Regions from separate parts of the Leptospira yasudae genome, predicted to be linked through region 1. Evidence: riboswitches for the same ligand, from Rfam matches in the RefSeq annotation. Region 1 holds a riboswitch; the other holds the start of a gene.
The links. Region 1 has a riboswitch for cobalamin ahead of DLM76_RS09735 (TonB-dependent receptor plug domain-containing protein). Riboswitches for the same ligand answer to the same signal wherever they lie in the genome.

Region 1 (7,472 bases):
CTGAACGGTAAGGATGTCGCCGCCCGCGACGGCTTCGGAATAAAGCAAACGGGAAACGAAACTCCGCGTCGACAAACGAAACGCGCTCACGCCGCCGTCGATCTGACTCAAGAAACCCATTCTCCCCGGAGTCGCGATCACAAGATGAGGTTCTCCGAAAAGATCTACGAGCTGCGGTTTATTGGCGGGATTGGAACTGGGAAACGTATAAACGCCCAGGACCGAATCCGTCGCGATGCTGATCTCGACCAAAAGAGAAGTCGTGTTCGGCGGAAAATAACCGGAAGGATCGTTGCGATCCAATCTTTGAATGCAGACAAAGAGAGAATCGCCCACGATTTTCATTCCGTTCATTTCGGGAATCCCGTCGGGAGCGCCTCCTGTGGAAAACGTTTCCGCGTAACCTCCGAGATCGATCGAACCCGTGACGGTCAAATACGTCGGGTCGACGATCAAAAGACGATTGGAACCGTAAAGGCTCACGTATGCTTTGGAAGCGCTCGCAAATTCCATGTCGACCGGATTGACTTTCAAACCGAGGGAAAGCTCCGCGATCGTCGCAAAACCGTAGTTAGGTTCCAAAACCTGAATGCTGTCCCGGTTGAGTCGGTTTAAAACGAAAACTCTTCCGATTCCAAAACGAGCCACGGCGTCCGAATGAATCGGAGTCAAACCGGGATATGAGTACAACAAAGAGGGATTTACGACCTTAAAACGCCCACCCCCTCCGAAATCGGTCGTAACGACTCCGATATTGCCGGGAGAATTCAGCGTCAAAAGAAGACTCAAAAAAGAAGGCCTTTCAATATCCCTGCAAAACACATTCAAAAAAAAGAATACAATTAAAATCTTAAGTTTTGAATTCATCTCAAAACCTCATACTCAGAGTCGCATACCAGCTTCTCCCCGGAAGAGGATAACCGATCAGATCCGAGATTCTTTTGTCCGTAAAATTCTTCACCTCGAAGGTGAGAAGGAATTCCTTTGCGGGAGCCGATTCCTTTACGTTTCCGAGAGAATCCTTTACGGGTTCTCCGGGCTCCGAAAATAAAACCCATGTGAAAAAATAATTCCAGATTTGTCTCGCGGGAATGTAGTTCACGTATTCGTTCGTTCTATCCCGAAACACCGCTCCTATATACAACAATTCGATCCCCGTTTCCAATTTCTTACCCTTCCAAGAGAACGTGCTGGAAAATTCGTGTCTCGGTCTCAAAGGAAGAATCTTTCCGTGCAGATACGGGGACGAAGAAGCGTTGACCGCATCCTGATACGTATAATTGAACAGGAACTTAAAACCGTATTTCCAATCCTCTCGATGGGAGAATTCGACGCCTCGAATTCTCGCGGAGTCCACGTTTTCGGGACGAAGGGTAAACTGAGAATTGGGAAGAAACAGGATCATATCCTTGATGTCTTTGGAAAAATACGAAACGCTCGATTTCGTTTTTAAGAAAGAATGATCGGTTTTGAATACGAAACCGGCGTCTCCGTTTCCGCTTTGTTCCGGTTTCAGATTCGGATTTGCGATGACGGTTCCTTGTTCGCCGAACATTTCCAAAAAGGAAGGAATTCTATATTGTTTGGAAACGTTCGCCTGAAACTGAACGTCCCAATTCTCCCGTTCGAACAACTTCCAAACAAAACCGAATTTAGGATTCGTGAATCCCGTCTTTTTTTGATCGCTTGCGAGAGGATTCTCCCTTCGATACCAAGGTTCTTCCGATGGAAAGCGGTCTTTGTATTGATCCCAAGTCACGGAGGGAATCAACAAAACCTTCGCTTCAAAAAGTCGGATCTCGTCCTCCAATCGAAAGGAAGAATACGTTCTTTCCTTCAACGGTTCGACGCGGCCGACGATGTTGGAAGGAGTCAGACGTTCCCGGTCGAAGGTTTCCTTTTCCAAAGAAGCGAAACCGCGTATGATCTGATAATAATCGGTAAGATACAGGGTCGGCATCACTTGAACGCCCATCTGACGGATCTCCGCTCTTGAGTTCGGCACTCCTTTGGAAAACTCGGAAGCGGGATCGAACAAATCGTCCTTGGCCGCGGTATAAAAGCTTCTCGTTTCCAATCGAAACGAATCGATCAGCAATCCTTTCGTATCCGTCGCGAACGAACCCGTATATCGATCGTATTTCCGATGGACCTGATTGGTCTGATTCGAGCCTGGTCCGGGTAAACCGTGAATTCTATGATTGAAGTCGTTTAATAATTTCAGTTCCGTTTTGCCGATCCGGTATTTGAGGGTTCCGAAAAGAGCGGCCCGTTCGAACGAAGCGTTCCTTCTTCTGTCAACGGTATCGTCTAACGTGTTTAAAACGACCGTACCGTGATCGTTTTTAAAGGAGAAGTTCTGATCCGATTTTTCGCCGAGCGCCAAAAAACTCGCTCCGACACCGTTGTAAGTTCCCGTGTGAGATACGCTCGCCTTTCCCGTGTTAAACGAACCTCCCCCGATGTTGATTCGAGTGCGCGGTTTGCCCGTATCCTTTCTCGTAACGAGGTTGACCGAACCTCCGATCGCCGAACCCGAAAATCCGATCGGGTTTCCCGAGCGATAGACCTCCACGCTTTCCAAACTGTCAAAGGGCAAATCCGCGAGATTGACTTCTCCGCCTTGGGAATTATTGATCGGAATTCCGTCCAAATAAATCCGGGATTGGTTCGGATTGGTTCCTCGGATCGAAAGAGTGGAATACGAACCCAACCCCCCGAACGAACGAACGCGCAGACCGGCCTCGCGTTCCAAAACCTCGGGCAAAGAAGTATAACGCGCCGAGGTTTCGTCTAGTTTGATCGCGGATTGAAATCCGCTCGGGTTGGACCTGAAATTTTGGGAACCGGAATCGGGAATCTTTCCGACCACTTGAACGGTTTCGGCTTTTTGAACGGAATCCGTTTTTGGCGCGGAGGGAGAATTCGAATTCTGTTGAGAATAAACGTTCGAAACGCCGAAAAATAAAAACAGGATTATAGAATATTCTAAAATTCGAATGTAATTATTCTGTCCCATTTTTCGCCCGGGAATGAAGGGAAAGAAAAACCGGAAAATCCGAGCGGGGTTTCGAGTAAACGAAAGCCTATTTTTCAAACCCGACCTTAACTCCCGAAAGTCCCATCAGTTTGTTCGGCTTGTTAGGTCTTCTGGCTTTCGCCGATTTCGCATCCTTCCCGCGTCATAACGCAGTGGTTTTATTGCAAAATCTCTAAAGGCGATTACAGCTGCGGGTTCAGCTCCGGATTTAAACCGGATTCCCTTCCTCTTGGAGGATGAACAAGCTTCCGTTCCAAGATTTCCGGGCTATACTCCGCGAGCAAGAGAATTCTAAACGAAGAATCCGAGAACGCAAAAGTTTGCGTTTTCGGATAAACTTCGAAAGAAAAAACGGGACTTTTTGAAAAGGCATTGCCGATCAAAAAACGGCCCGATCGGCATTCGAAAAAGCTTCAAGCCCCCGGAAGAATCGTTCCGTCTTCGGAAATCTTCGGCCCCTTGCCGGGGAAATCTTCCTTGGTGAGCTTTTTCATCAGATCGATGGTTTTCTTTTCGGGATCGTATTCCGGAATCGAAGCGGAGTCCAACTGCAACGGAATGATCTTTCCTTTTACGAACTTGCCTTGAGCGTCCACTTCCGCTTCCAACACGAGAGAATAACCAACGATTCCTCTGGACGACAAAGCGCGGTATCCCATAAAGTTTCCGAGAGAATACGCGATCAGTCTTCCTTTATACAACTCCATCGCGCGCACTAAGTGAGGACCGTGACCGATCACGAGATCCGCGCCCGCGTCGATGAGAGAATGACTGAACTCGACTAAGTTTCCTCTGTATTCTCCGTAAAAACGTTCCATCTGATTTTTAACGTGAAGAGCCGGACCGCCCTCCGCGCCTCCGTGAAAGGAGATGAACACGAGCTGCGCTTTTTTCTTCGCTTCTTTGACGAGTTCCACTCCCTCTTCGATTTCGTTTACGTTGTTATGCGACTTCAAATGGGAGAATCCGATCCACGCGATGGAGACGTTTTTCACGTTCATATACGTGATCATTCCCTTCTTACCCGTATAACGGATTCCCGCGTCGGAAAGATTTTTCTGAGTGTCGTCGAAACCCTGCTGGTGAAAATCCAAGGAATGATTATTAGCAATGCTTAAAATATCAAAACCCACGTCCTTCAAAACCTTCGCGTAGGAAGGAGGCGTTCTGAAGGCGAAGATCATTCTTCTCGAAGTGTCCTTGGACGTGTTCGGATAGTTGGTCAACGTGCTTTCGAAATTTCCGAAAAGAATGTCCGCGCCTTTCAGATAATTCTCCACTTTGCCGAATAAGAACGATCTCGGATCTTGGATATTCAACGGCTCTGGAAAATTCGTACCGGGAACCATGTCTCCCACGGCTTTGATTTTGATCGTCGTGTTCGCCTGTGGATCGGCGGAAAGAACGGATGAAAAAAGAAATAAAACGGATACGACGGAAAGAAATACGGACTGTTTCATGTCCTTTCATCAGTTTCAAGACGAAGATCCTCGTAAAGCAGAATTTCTATCAAAGGAATCGCGCTTCTTCCCGATACGATATATAGAATGGAACGCATCCCCTGCAATACCTGCGGCTCTTTCGAGTTCAAACCGTTATTCTCCAAATCCAATCATAAGAACGAACTCTTTCACATCGTACAGTGCAAACGTTGCGCTCTCGTTCAAGTAAGCCCTCAGCCTTCTCCCGAAGAAGTCGCGTCCTACTATTCGGAAGAATATTTTTTAAAACGAAGCGACCGAGGATATGATAACTATTTTTCGGACGGAATCCGAAGCGAGATCTCGCGCGTATTCGGACTCAATCTGAAGGACTTGGACTTCGAGTCCTGGGAAGAATCCTTGTCCGAACCGAAACGTTCTCTCGACGTCGGCTGCGCGGCCGGTTATTTCGTGGATTACATGCAGCAAAGAGGATGGGATTCGCACGGGATGGACATCGCCGAAGCTCCGGTAAAATTCGCACGCGAGAAGCTGAAACTCAAAGTGGAGCGGATGGATTTTTTAGAATGGAAGCCGTCTAACGCGGAACGATTCGACTTAATCACCCTTTGGGCGTCGATCGAACATCTCCACAAACCGAAAGAAACATTAGAAAAGATTCATACACATTTGAAACCGGGAGGAAGAATCATACTTTCCACGTGTCGATGGGGACTTCTCGCCAAACTTCAAGGACCTTCCTGGAGATACTTAAACGTTCCGGAACATCTCTACTATTATTCTCTTCCGGGAATCGTTCGACTCTGCGAATCGATCGGTTTTCAAAAGAAAAAACACGTCACGTACGGAAGCGGATTGACCGCAAAAAAAGACGCGTCCGTATTTTATAAGACCTTAAAGTGGATTGCGGACCCGGGCGTGAAATTTTTCGATCAAGGGGATATGATGGCCCTTTGTTTCGAAAAACGTTAACGGTCGTTCGAGAAACCGGCCGGGACATAAAAAAGGTTCGTTTCCCGGATTTTTTTCGTCGATTACTTCAGAAAATTCTAAAATACCATCTCGCAAAGACAAGACAAGAAATAAATTTCTTGCGGCAAATTCGCCGGTAAATACAATAATTTCTTCGATTGAGGTTCGCTTTGAAGAATACGATTGAAAAGAACGTCGTCCTTGGATTGATCGTCGTCGTATTTTTAAACACGGTCATCGCCGGTGCGACTTTTTACGGACTCAGACAATCCGAAAACCTGAAGAAGTGGGAAACGCATACGCAAGAAGTCATCATTCATCTGGAGGAAACCCTTTCCTCTTTCAGCGAACTTCACTCCGCGATCCGCGGTTATATTCTTTTTAAGGACCGATCCCTTTTTGAAAACTTTTACAAAAATAAAACCACAATCTATGAAAATCTCGAACAAGTTCGAAACTTTACCGCGGACAATCCCGTACAACAAAAACAGATCGCCGTTATACGTTCGTTAGTCGATCAAAAACTCGCTTATTTGGAGGAACAAGTAATCCAAAGGGAAATGCGCAGCCTAGCGAGTTACAGCATTCCGTTCCGTTCTCCGCAAGGAATTCCTCTTACCGAAAAGATTAGAAACCTTTTGTACGAAATGAAAGCGGAGGAATTCCGTCTGTTGGCGATCCGTCAAAAGGACTCCGAACGAAATCTCGCGATCTCGACCACGTTGGTGTTCTTAGGAATCGCCTTGAATCTTTCCTTTATCGTAGTTCAGAATCTGCTGATCTATAAGGAAAGCAAGCGCCGCAAAACCGCGGAGAGCGTTGCGGAACGATCCAACGAGGATCTAAAAAAATATTCCAAACAACTCGAACGTTCGAACAAGGACCTCGAGGCGTTTTCGTATTCCGTTTCCCACGACCTTCGGGCTCCAATCCGAGGAATATCAGGATTTTCTAAAATTCTAATGGAAGATCATGGAAACGAACTCGACAATGAAGGCAGAAGAATTCTAAACATCATCTCCCAAAATTCGGAGAATATGGGTCAACTCATCGACGATCTTCTGGAATATTCCAGACTAGGAAGAAAAGAGATCACGTTTTCCGTTGTGAATATGAAGATGATGGCAAAAAAGGTTCTCGAAGAAGTGTCGAATTATTATCCCGATATCAGGATGAATACCGTGGTGGGCGATCTTCCACAGGCAAGGGCGGATTCCGGTCTCCTGAAACAGCTTCTTTTCAATCTCGTTTCCAATTCCTTCAAGTATTCCAAAAAGAAGGAACAACCGAAAATCGAAATCGGTTCCTATCAAAACGGCGGCGAAACGGTTTTCTTCGTCAAGGACAACGGGGCCGGATTCGATATGAAATACGGACACAAGCTTTTCAATATGTTTCAAAGATTGCATCATTCGGATCAGTTCGAAGGTACCGGCGTAGGTTTGGCGATCGTCAAAAGGGCGGTCGAAAAACACGAAGGAAGGGTTTGGGGAGAAGGCAAATTGAACGAAGGCGCCTGTTTTTATTTTACGTTAGGAGTTCATGAAAATCATGAATAATCTTCAGGACAATCTGATTTCGATTCTTTACGCCGAAGACAATCCGCAGGATTCCGAACTCACTCTAAGAAGTTTAAAAAAACATAATCTAACCAATCAGGTAAAACTGGTCCGCGACGGAGAAGAGGCGTTGGAATATCTTTACGCGACGGGACGTTACGAAAATCGGGATAAAAATCAACTCCCTTCCCTCATTCTTTTGGATTTAAAGATGCCGAAGGTGGACGGCATAGAGGTTTTGCGTAAAGTAAGAAGCGAAGAACGCACCAAAATGATTCCAGTGGTCATCCTCACGTCTTCTGCGGAAGAAAAAGACATCGTGGAAAGTTACAGACTCGGTGTGAACAGCTACGTGGTCAAACCTTTGGAGTTCGGCAAATTCAGCGACGTCGCAAGCGAAATCGGATTTTATTGGATTCTAATGAACAAAAGCGTATCCTAATGATTCAAAAAAAAGTT
Region 2 (7,472 bases), on a different contig from region 1:
TTCTCGAGAGCTGTTCGAATCGGTTGTAGAACAAAAGCGCCGTAGTCGAAATCAGGGAAGAAAGAAGTGTTACCTTGATGATTTCCACGAGGTCGTGAATGGAAGCATAGGCCCAAATCGATCTGTAAATGTCCGAAAGAATAAAAACCGCGGCTCGGACGCTGATGACGATGAGTAAAGAGGTGAGAAATCTTTCCGGTTGAGCGAGAAAAACGAACGATTCGAAGCGGATCCAATGCGCCAAAAAGTAGGAGATTCCCATGAATAAAAGATCCAAAGGGAAGACCCACATTCTTCGATTCCAATGACCGAGCATGTAGGAAATAAAATCCGCTTGTTCCTAAAAGTCCAATCTTTTTGAAATGAATGCGGCCGATTTTTGGGCGAATCGAAAAATGTGTTGCAGAAATTCTTTTCTTGCCCCACTCCAATAGGAGAATAAATCGGTTCTAATATCGGGACACCTTGAAAGAAATTATCATCAACCTCCAAGGAGATCTGGACTTTAAATTGGGAGAAGCGCTGCTTTCCAAATTGGAAGATCTCGCGGAAGCTCCTCGCAAAATTCTTTTGGACGCATCGGGACTTCAAACGGCAACGTTAGAGGGAGCTTCCATATTAAACCGACTTCCGGAACGGTTTCCGCAAACCAAGTTCGCGATCTGCTCCGTTCCGGGCGGAATCGAAATTTCTTCCCAACAAGAAAACGAAATCCCCGTATTCGGAGATCGGGAATCGGCAAAAGCCCATCTGACCGCGGAGGACGCAAACGGAGGGGCGTTTACGGAGAATTCTCCCGTCCTGGTGAATTGTCCGAACTGCTTTCATATGCTGAAGATACAGGTTTCCGGAAACTACGCCTGCCCGGCCTGTCATTCCAAGTTTTTCGTAACGAAGGACTGGCGCACTTCTCCGTTCGAAAGATTATTATAATATTCTTACATTTCCTCGAAGAACTTGATGGTTTCCAGAACTTCGACGGGGACGTTTCCCGCTTGAAAGTACGGATTGTATCTTTTTTTGATTCCGGAAACGAGTCTGCGTTTTCTGGCCTCGAAAGAATCCATGGACTCCTTGAGGATCGGATTCTTCTGCAACTCGCCGCGAAGCTGCGGAGAAAACGGAACGTAACGGTTGAGTATGTCCCTCGAAACGCGATTGAGTCTGAGTTTGCCGGAGGATTCGAACAGAATCCAATACGAATAATCGCTAGCGAACAAGTCCTTTAGATTTTTCTTATATTTTACCAGCTGTTGATCGATTCCTTTTTTCGCGTCGGGCGTCAAAGCCGGAGACTTACGGTAATTCTCCAGATACAAATAATATTCCGAAGTCAGCGAAGGAGGGGAAGAATCCTTCCATTTTCTTCCGCGGACGGTTCGTTCGATTTCCCAGCGGAATTCTCCGAGGGTTCTCGTGATCGCAAGAGTCATGTTCTCGTTTAAGATCTGCGGAAATACGAGACGTCCTCTCGACGAAAGTCCCGAAGTGATTTCCTGCCAAAGAACGCCTCTGCTTCCGAACACGGGAAGAATGATACAATCGGGACAGATTTCCTTCATTGCAAGTTCGGGTTTGCCCGGAGTCTGTTCGGGTTCGAAAGAGATCTGTCTGTAAAAAAGATGCTTATCGATTTTATGAACGTGATCGACGACCGCGTTCAGTTTTTCCGGGGTCACCAAGAACGCATCCGTCTCTCCGTACATCTGATCTTCGGAAAGAATCGGATACGCGAGGTTCGGATTGGCGGATACTCCGATCAGACCGTTGAACAATAAATTGCTGAGTTCCCAATCCAATAAATGAAGAAGGTCTTCGATTCCGCTGTCGCCCGCGAATTCGTCCGTTCCGGTTTTACGCAACATCGTCGCGCGCACTTGTTCGTACGATTGCGCCAAGTGATTTCGCGAAGGAATTTTCTTTCCGGAAAGAATGAGACCGAGCCATTCCGGTAAAAAATACACGGCGATCTTATGATTGGAAGGATTTGCATCCTGAGTATAACCGCGGATCTTCTGAAGAGTTCCGTAGAGCTGAACGATTCTTCCCGCCGAAAGAAGATTCTCGTCCATATAAAAGAAGTATAAAAACAGAAGAACCGCTTTCGGAACCGGACCGATGTCCGATCTGTATCTCGCATAACAAGCGGAGTACAGTTGAATGAAGGTTTGAATTTCTTCGGGTTTGTGTTCCTTGCGGACAAGACCGGGATGTTCCTTAAAGGCTTGCACCCTTCGTTGAATCTCGGACGTGGCCGAGTTCCCCATCGCCGCGTAGTTCAAAATCTGCGTTAGACTCCCTTGAAATTCTTCGGGAAGAGCGATATCTTCCTGAGCGCTGACGCCGCCCATTTGAATTCCGCCCCAAGCCCTCGTTTTTTCCGCGTCTTTTTCGGGAGGAGTCTCGACTTGAATTCCCATATCATTTCCGTTTAAACTGAGGATCTTCGCGTCGAAACGAATCCATTCCTTGTCTTCGCCGGAAAACAATACGTGAATCTTATCCCCGGTCGATACGGGAAACGAATGATACAACTTCTTCGTAAAAACTTTCGCGTGAAGAGTTTTCTGAACGGAGTCCGGACCGGGCGGCCCCGAATACAAAAGTCCGGGGAAGGCTTCTTCCCCATCGGTCAAGAATACGACGGGAATCAATTTTCTCGGATGAGGTCCGAGATCGTGAACGAGATGTTGCAATCTTTTGACGATGAGTGCGTCTCTCCAAGCGGGGAGTTCTCCCTGATGTGCGAGAAACGAAGCAAGTTCCGGAAGAAACACTTCCTGAAACCAAGAGTGAGAATCCGAGATCTTTTGAAGAACGGAGATGGATGCGTGATCCACAAAAGAGTGAATTTGAATCACGTCTCTTCCGTTCATGTAGGTCAGCGGAAGTTTTTTGAGAATTTTAGCGCGCAACGCGGCGCGATGTTTGATCGAATTTCGAAAACGTCTTTCTAGATAATATCCGGCAAGCAACAGGAGAGCCACAAAGATAGTTCCGTTGATGACCGGGATCCAAGAAAATTCCGGCCAGACAAGAATGGGGCGGGCTTGCGCTAAAAAAAACATGCGAACTGTATAAGTTTCTTTTTTTCAGGGTCAAGCAGGATTCTTAGAAGCGATTTCAGTATAAGAACCTGTCCCAAAAAAACTCGGCATCTCACTCCTGTGAGTCGCTCGACGGAGAAAGAACCTTGCAGCTTGATCTTTCTGACAAAGTAAATCGGGTTTTTGGGACGCGCCGTAAAGAATTCTGCAAACAAATTCCAAAACTTCGAACCGATCTTATCTTAGATCAAAGAAAAGAGCGTTTCAACTCGAAAAGATTTTTAGATCGATCGAAAAAATCTTCTTTCCAAAAGAATCGATCCGAATGCTGGTGGAATTACAGTCCATTTTCATGGGATTCATCGACGTCCACGTCGGTGGGAAGACGGTTAGAATCCGTCACGGTATCCGCCGCTGTAAGAGGGACGAAAGGCATATTAAGTCACTGGGGCAACCTGGGAAGGCATGCTGAGTAGGAAGATCTCAAGTCAGAATACGACCCTATGAAAATCCTGAAGATACGTTTCGTCCTCGGAAGTAAGGCGATCCGTAACTTAAAAAAGACAATTTCTCATTAACACGCGTTAGATGCTCCTCGGAGAATTTCTACGCTTACATATCGTTCGTCTTGAAGTTTACTCTGCAAGGAGGAGTATTCTATGCGTACCGTTTCTACGTCCGTGGAACGGAACAAGGATCTTTCCGTGTCATTAGATCCGTTCCTGACCGTATCGTTGATTTTTGTTTCTTTGTTCGTGATTTATATCGTCGGCTTGGAACCGATGCCCGAACTGCACGCGTCGTTTCACGATATACGACACGCGACCGGATTTCCCTGTCACTGAAGATGAAAGGAATCCTTTTACAGAGACTCGTCTTAGGATCTAAGGCGGGTTTGATCGCCGGTTTGACGTACGGAATCTTACTTCAATTCCTAGTCGGACCGTTGATCCTCAAGGCCGAAACTTTCGAAACGAAAACGGAGACGACTTCCGCGCATTCGCATTCTCATGGTACCGGAGTCAAAGCGCACCATCATCACGAAACGACCGTTTCAGAAGGGGATTCTTCCGCTCCTTCTGGGAAACGTTTTTTGTGGACTTGGATCGGCTGCCTTCTTTTGGGTCTTGCCTTCGGGATTCTCGCGACCTTAGCGCATTGTATTTTAGAATTTAGGAATATTCTATCTTCTGAATTCTTTTCTGCGTCCTGGAAACCTTCCCTTTTGATCGCCGTTTCCGGATTCCTGATCTTTTTCGGAATTCCATCTTTGGGCCTTCCTCCGCAACTTCCCGGAGTGATCGGCTCGGAAGAAGACTTCGAATCCAGGCAATTCTGGTGGCTGCAATCGGTCGGTTTGTCTTCGATCGGTTTGATTCTTAGCTTGTATTTGCAGATACGCTTTCCGAAAGAGAGAAGCATAGCACTTCTACTTTGCGTTTTGTTATGGATTCTGTTGTTCGGTTTTCTGTTTTGGATTCCGGGAGTTCCTCCGTATTCGACCGAAACGCCCGTCCCGAATTCACTCCGAGTGGAATTCGTTTTCAACAGTATCCTCGCGAACCTCGTTTTTTGGAGCGTGATCGGATTTCTGGTAACGCGTTTCCTAAGAACAAAACAAAACGTTTTTGTCTCAGCGGAAACGGGAAGGGCGTAAAACTATGAACGGTCTTGGAATTCTCATCGTGGGCCATGGAAGCAGAGAAACTTCCTCCAGTGAGGAATTCGAGACCTTTGTGGAAGGATATCGCAGACTTCATCCCGAATCTGAAATCCGAATCGCTTACGTCGAACTCGCGCAGCCGGATCTAAAAACGGCCTTGCGCGAGCTTGCATCCGCCCACACAAAAATTCTCATCGTTCCCTTATTCTTATTCGCGAGCGGACACGTAAAAAACGACATCGCTCTGATCCTTTCGGATCTCAAAGAGGAATTTCCGAACCACAAATGGATCACCGCCTTACCTTTGGGAATTCATTCGAATATCATAAAATTATTATCCATCCGATCTCGCACCTCTGAACACTTTAAGGAAGAATCCGTTTCCAAAACCGCCGTTATCGTCGTGGGCAGAGGGGCTTCGGACGCGGATGCCAACGGAGATTTCTACAAGGCCGTGCGATTTTTCGAAGAAGCGAATTCCTTTCTCTTCGTCAAACCCTGTTTTATCGGAATCACAAAACCGCTGTTACACGAAAGTATAGAAATGGCGGCGAAACTCAGGCCGGAGCGGTTGCTGATTCTCCCGTATTTCCTATTTGATGGAAAACTAATACAAAAGATTTCTCATATAGCCGGGGAATATTCGCAGAGTCATCCTTGGATTCGGATCGAGGTCGCGCCTCATTTCGGACCCGATCCGATCCTGTATCCGATCCTCGATGAAAGAATCTCGCAGGCTCTTTCGGGCAAAGCCGCTCTTCCCTGCGATCACTGCGAATACAGAGTTTCCATTCCGGGTCTCAAGAACAAAGTCGGCGGACTCAATTCTCTTCTTTGGAGCATGAGACATCTCGAGACGCATACGCAAGCGGCGCCGCACGAGTTTCCGCATCGAAATTTAAAAAAACATATCTACGTTTGCGAGAACGTGGATTGCGCGAGCAAGGGAAGCATTTCCCTGATTCATCGTCTCCGTTCCGCGATCAAAAAACACGGAAGACAAACCGACTTTCGCGTATCGAAGAGTTCCTGTTTGGGAAGATGCGGAGAAGGGCCCACAGTGGTCGTTTATCCGGACGGAATCTGGTATCAAAAGGTCGATGAAAACGACGCCGAAGAATTGGTCGCCGAACACCTGTTTAACGACCGTCTCGTGTCGCGACTCGTAGACAATATCATGCAGTAATGGGAGGAAATCAAATGGCATGTCACGAAGTGGCCGCTCTGCGGTTGGGAATGATGAACGTAATCGGAATCAAGGACGAGGCTACGATCCGTCACGAAAGGGCCGAGATCGGCGAAGACGCGTTAGGCGCTCCGGGACCGATTCGTTCTCTTGCGGAAGCCAAGGACTTGGAATCTCTCATCAAATTTTACGAGGCTTCTCTGAGCGATTTGGAGGAGACGATCTCCAAAACCTCCAAAGACGATCCGAAGATGTCGTATTATCGTTCCCTTTTGATTCTTACCAAAAAGGTGGAACTCGAACTGAAGAATTCCCTTTTGTCCTTTCAGAATCTGTTTCGCGATCTGGAAGAGATGCACGACTTCGTTCACGAAATTTATCCGGCATAAATCGATGGCAAATCCTCCGAAAAAAGCGGTCGTCCAAAACGTGATTCGAACCGAAGGTTCGGCGACGATTACCTTCGTTTCCAAAAGCGGGCCTCTTCATTTTTCAGGAGGTCAATACGTGATCTTCAACTGCGGTTTTATCGCGGAAGAAGGAAAGGAAATCAAACGCGCCTATTCGATCTTTTCCTCGGACGATAAACAGGAAGAGTTTCAGATCCGCATCCAGCCGTTAAACGGGGGATTCGCTTCCCGGTATATTCCAAATCTTGCAATCGGTTCCGAACTCGATTTTTCGGGGCCTTGGGGTAAGTTTATCGCAAACCCTTCCTGGCCCAAAGACGGAAGAATTCTTCTCGTAGCGACCGATACGGGAATCACGGCGATCATCAGTATTCTTCAATCCAACCGATGGAAAGACAAGTTCGAACGCACTGCGGTTCTTTGGTTTTTATCTCCCGCCGACGGATTTATTTCCGTGCAGGAAGTTTTGGACCTGCTACCAAACACATTCCATTCTTTGCATATACTTCCGATTTCTCCGATCGGCGATCGCCTACGCGAAGAAGAATGTCTGCGTGCGGTTACGGAAGAATTGGATTCTTCCATTTTCCCGAACAACGCGTTTTTAGCGGGGGATGGGAAATTGATCCGAATGATCCGAGACGTTCTTTTAGTCCGGGGACTTTCGGAAGAGAACGTCGGATTGGAAACGTTCTTCCATTCGATGCGGGAATCGGAAAACGTTCGACCTTGAAGCGACCACTTTATGGCTACGAAAGAATTAAGAGAAGGATTCACTACGGGAGCTTGTTCCGCCGCCGCGGCAAAAGCGGCCACCCGTCTTCTCTTAAAACGGGAACCCGTTTTGGAAATCGAAACGACTTTGCCTAACAAACGTCAGGTGCTATTTCCGGTCAAACGATGCGAACTCGACGGAGAAGTCGCGATCTGCAGCGTGATCAAGGACGCGGGAGACGATCCGGATTGCACGCACGGAGCCGAACTCACGGCGCGAGTTCGCTTAACAAAAGAGAGCAGAATCGTCCTGAAAGGCGGAGACGGAGTCGCGACGGTAACTAAGGCGGGACTCGGTCTCGAAGTGGGTGAGCCCGCGATCAATCCGGTTCCAAGAAAGAACATCAGCGAAATGATCCTCGAAGAACTCGAAGGAAGTTCGTATAACGGCG

Region 2: it holds a riboswitch for cobalamin, as region 1 does, so the genes downstream of both, DLM76_RS17010 (CbtB domain-containing protein) here and DLM76_RS09735 (TonB-dependent receptor plug domain-containing protein) in region 1, are expected to answer to the same signal.

The regions. Positions count from the first base shown of each region.
Region 1 covers NZ_QHCU01000003.1:210,249-217,720, reverse strand. The annotation lists gene DLM76_RS09740 (YncE family protein) at 1-867, opposite strand, end outside; gene DLM76_RS09735 (TonB-dependent receptor plug domain-containing protein) at 869-3,019, opposite strand; cobalamin riboswitch at 3,124-3,300, opposite strand; gene DLM76_RS09730 (CapA family protein) at 3,454-4,500, opposite strand; gene DLM76_RS09725 (class I SAM-dependent methyltransferase) at 4,588-5,454, shown strand; gene DLM76_RS09720 (sensor histidine kinase) at 5,625-7,013, shown strand; gene DLM76_RS09715 (response regulator) at 7,006-7,455, shown strand; gene DLM76_RS09710 (hybrid sensor histidine kinase/response regulator) at 7,455-7,472, shown strand, end outside.
Region 2 covers NZ_QHCU01000006.1:138,178-145,649, forward strand. The annotation lists gene DLM76_RS16990 (polysaccharide biosynthesis protein) at 1-316, opposite strand, end outside; gene DLM76_RS16995 (DUF8512 domain-containing protein) at 466-933, shown strand; gene DLM76_RS17000 (DUF8509 domain-containing protein) at 939-3,068, opposite strand; cobalamin riboswitch at 3,385-3,566, shown strand; gene DLM76_RS17010 (CbtB domain-containing protein) at 3,707-3,892, shown strand; gene DLM76_RS17015 (CbtA family protein) at 3,895-4,704, shown strand; gene DLM76_RS17020 (CbiX/SirB N-terminal domain-containing protein) at 4,709-5,896, shown strand; gene DLM76_RS17025 (DUF3209 family protein) at 5,911-6,285, shown strand; gene DLM76_RS17030 (FAD-dependent oxidoreductase) at 6,290-7,039, shown strand; gene DLM76_RS17035 (cobalt-precorrin-5B (C(1))-methyltransferase) at 7,052-7,472, shown strand, end outside.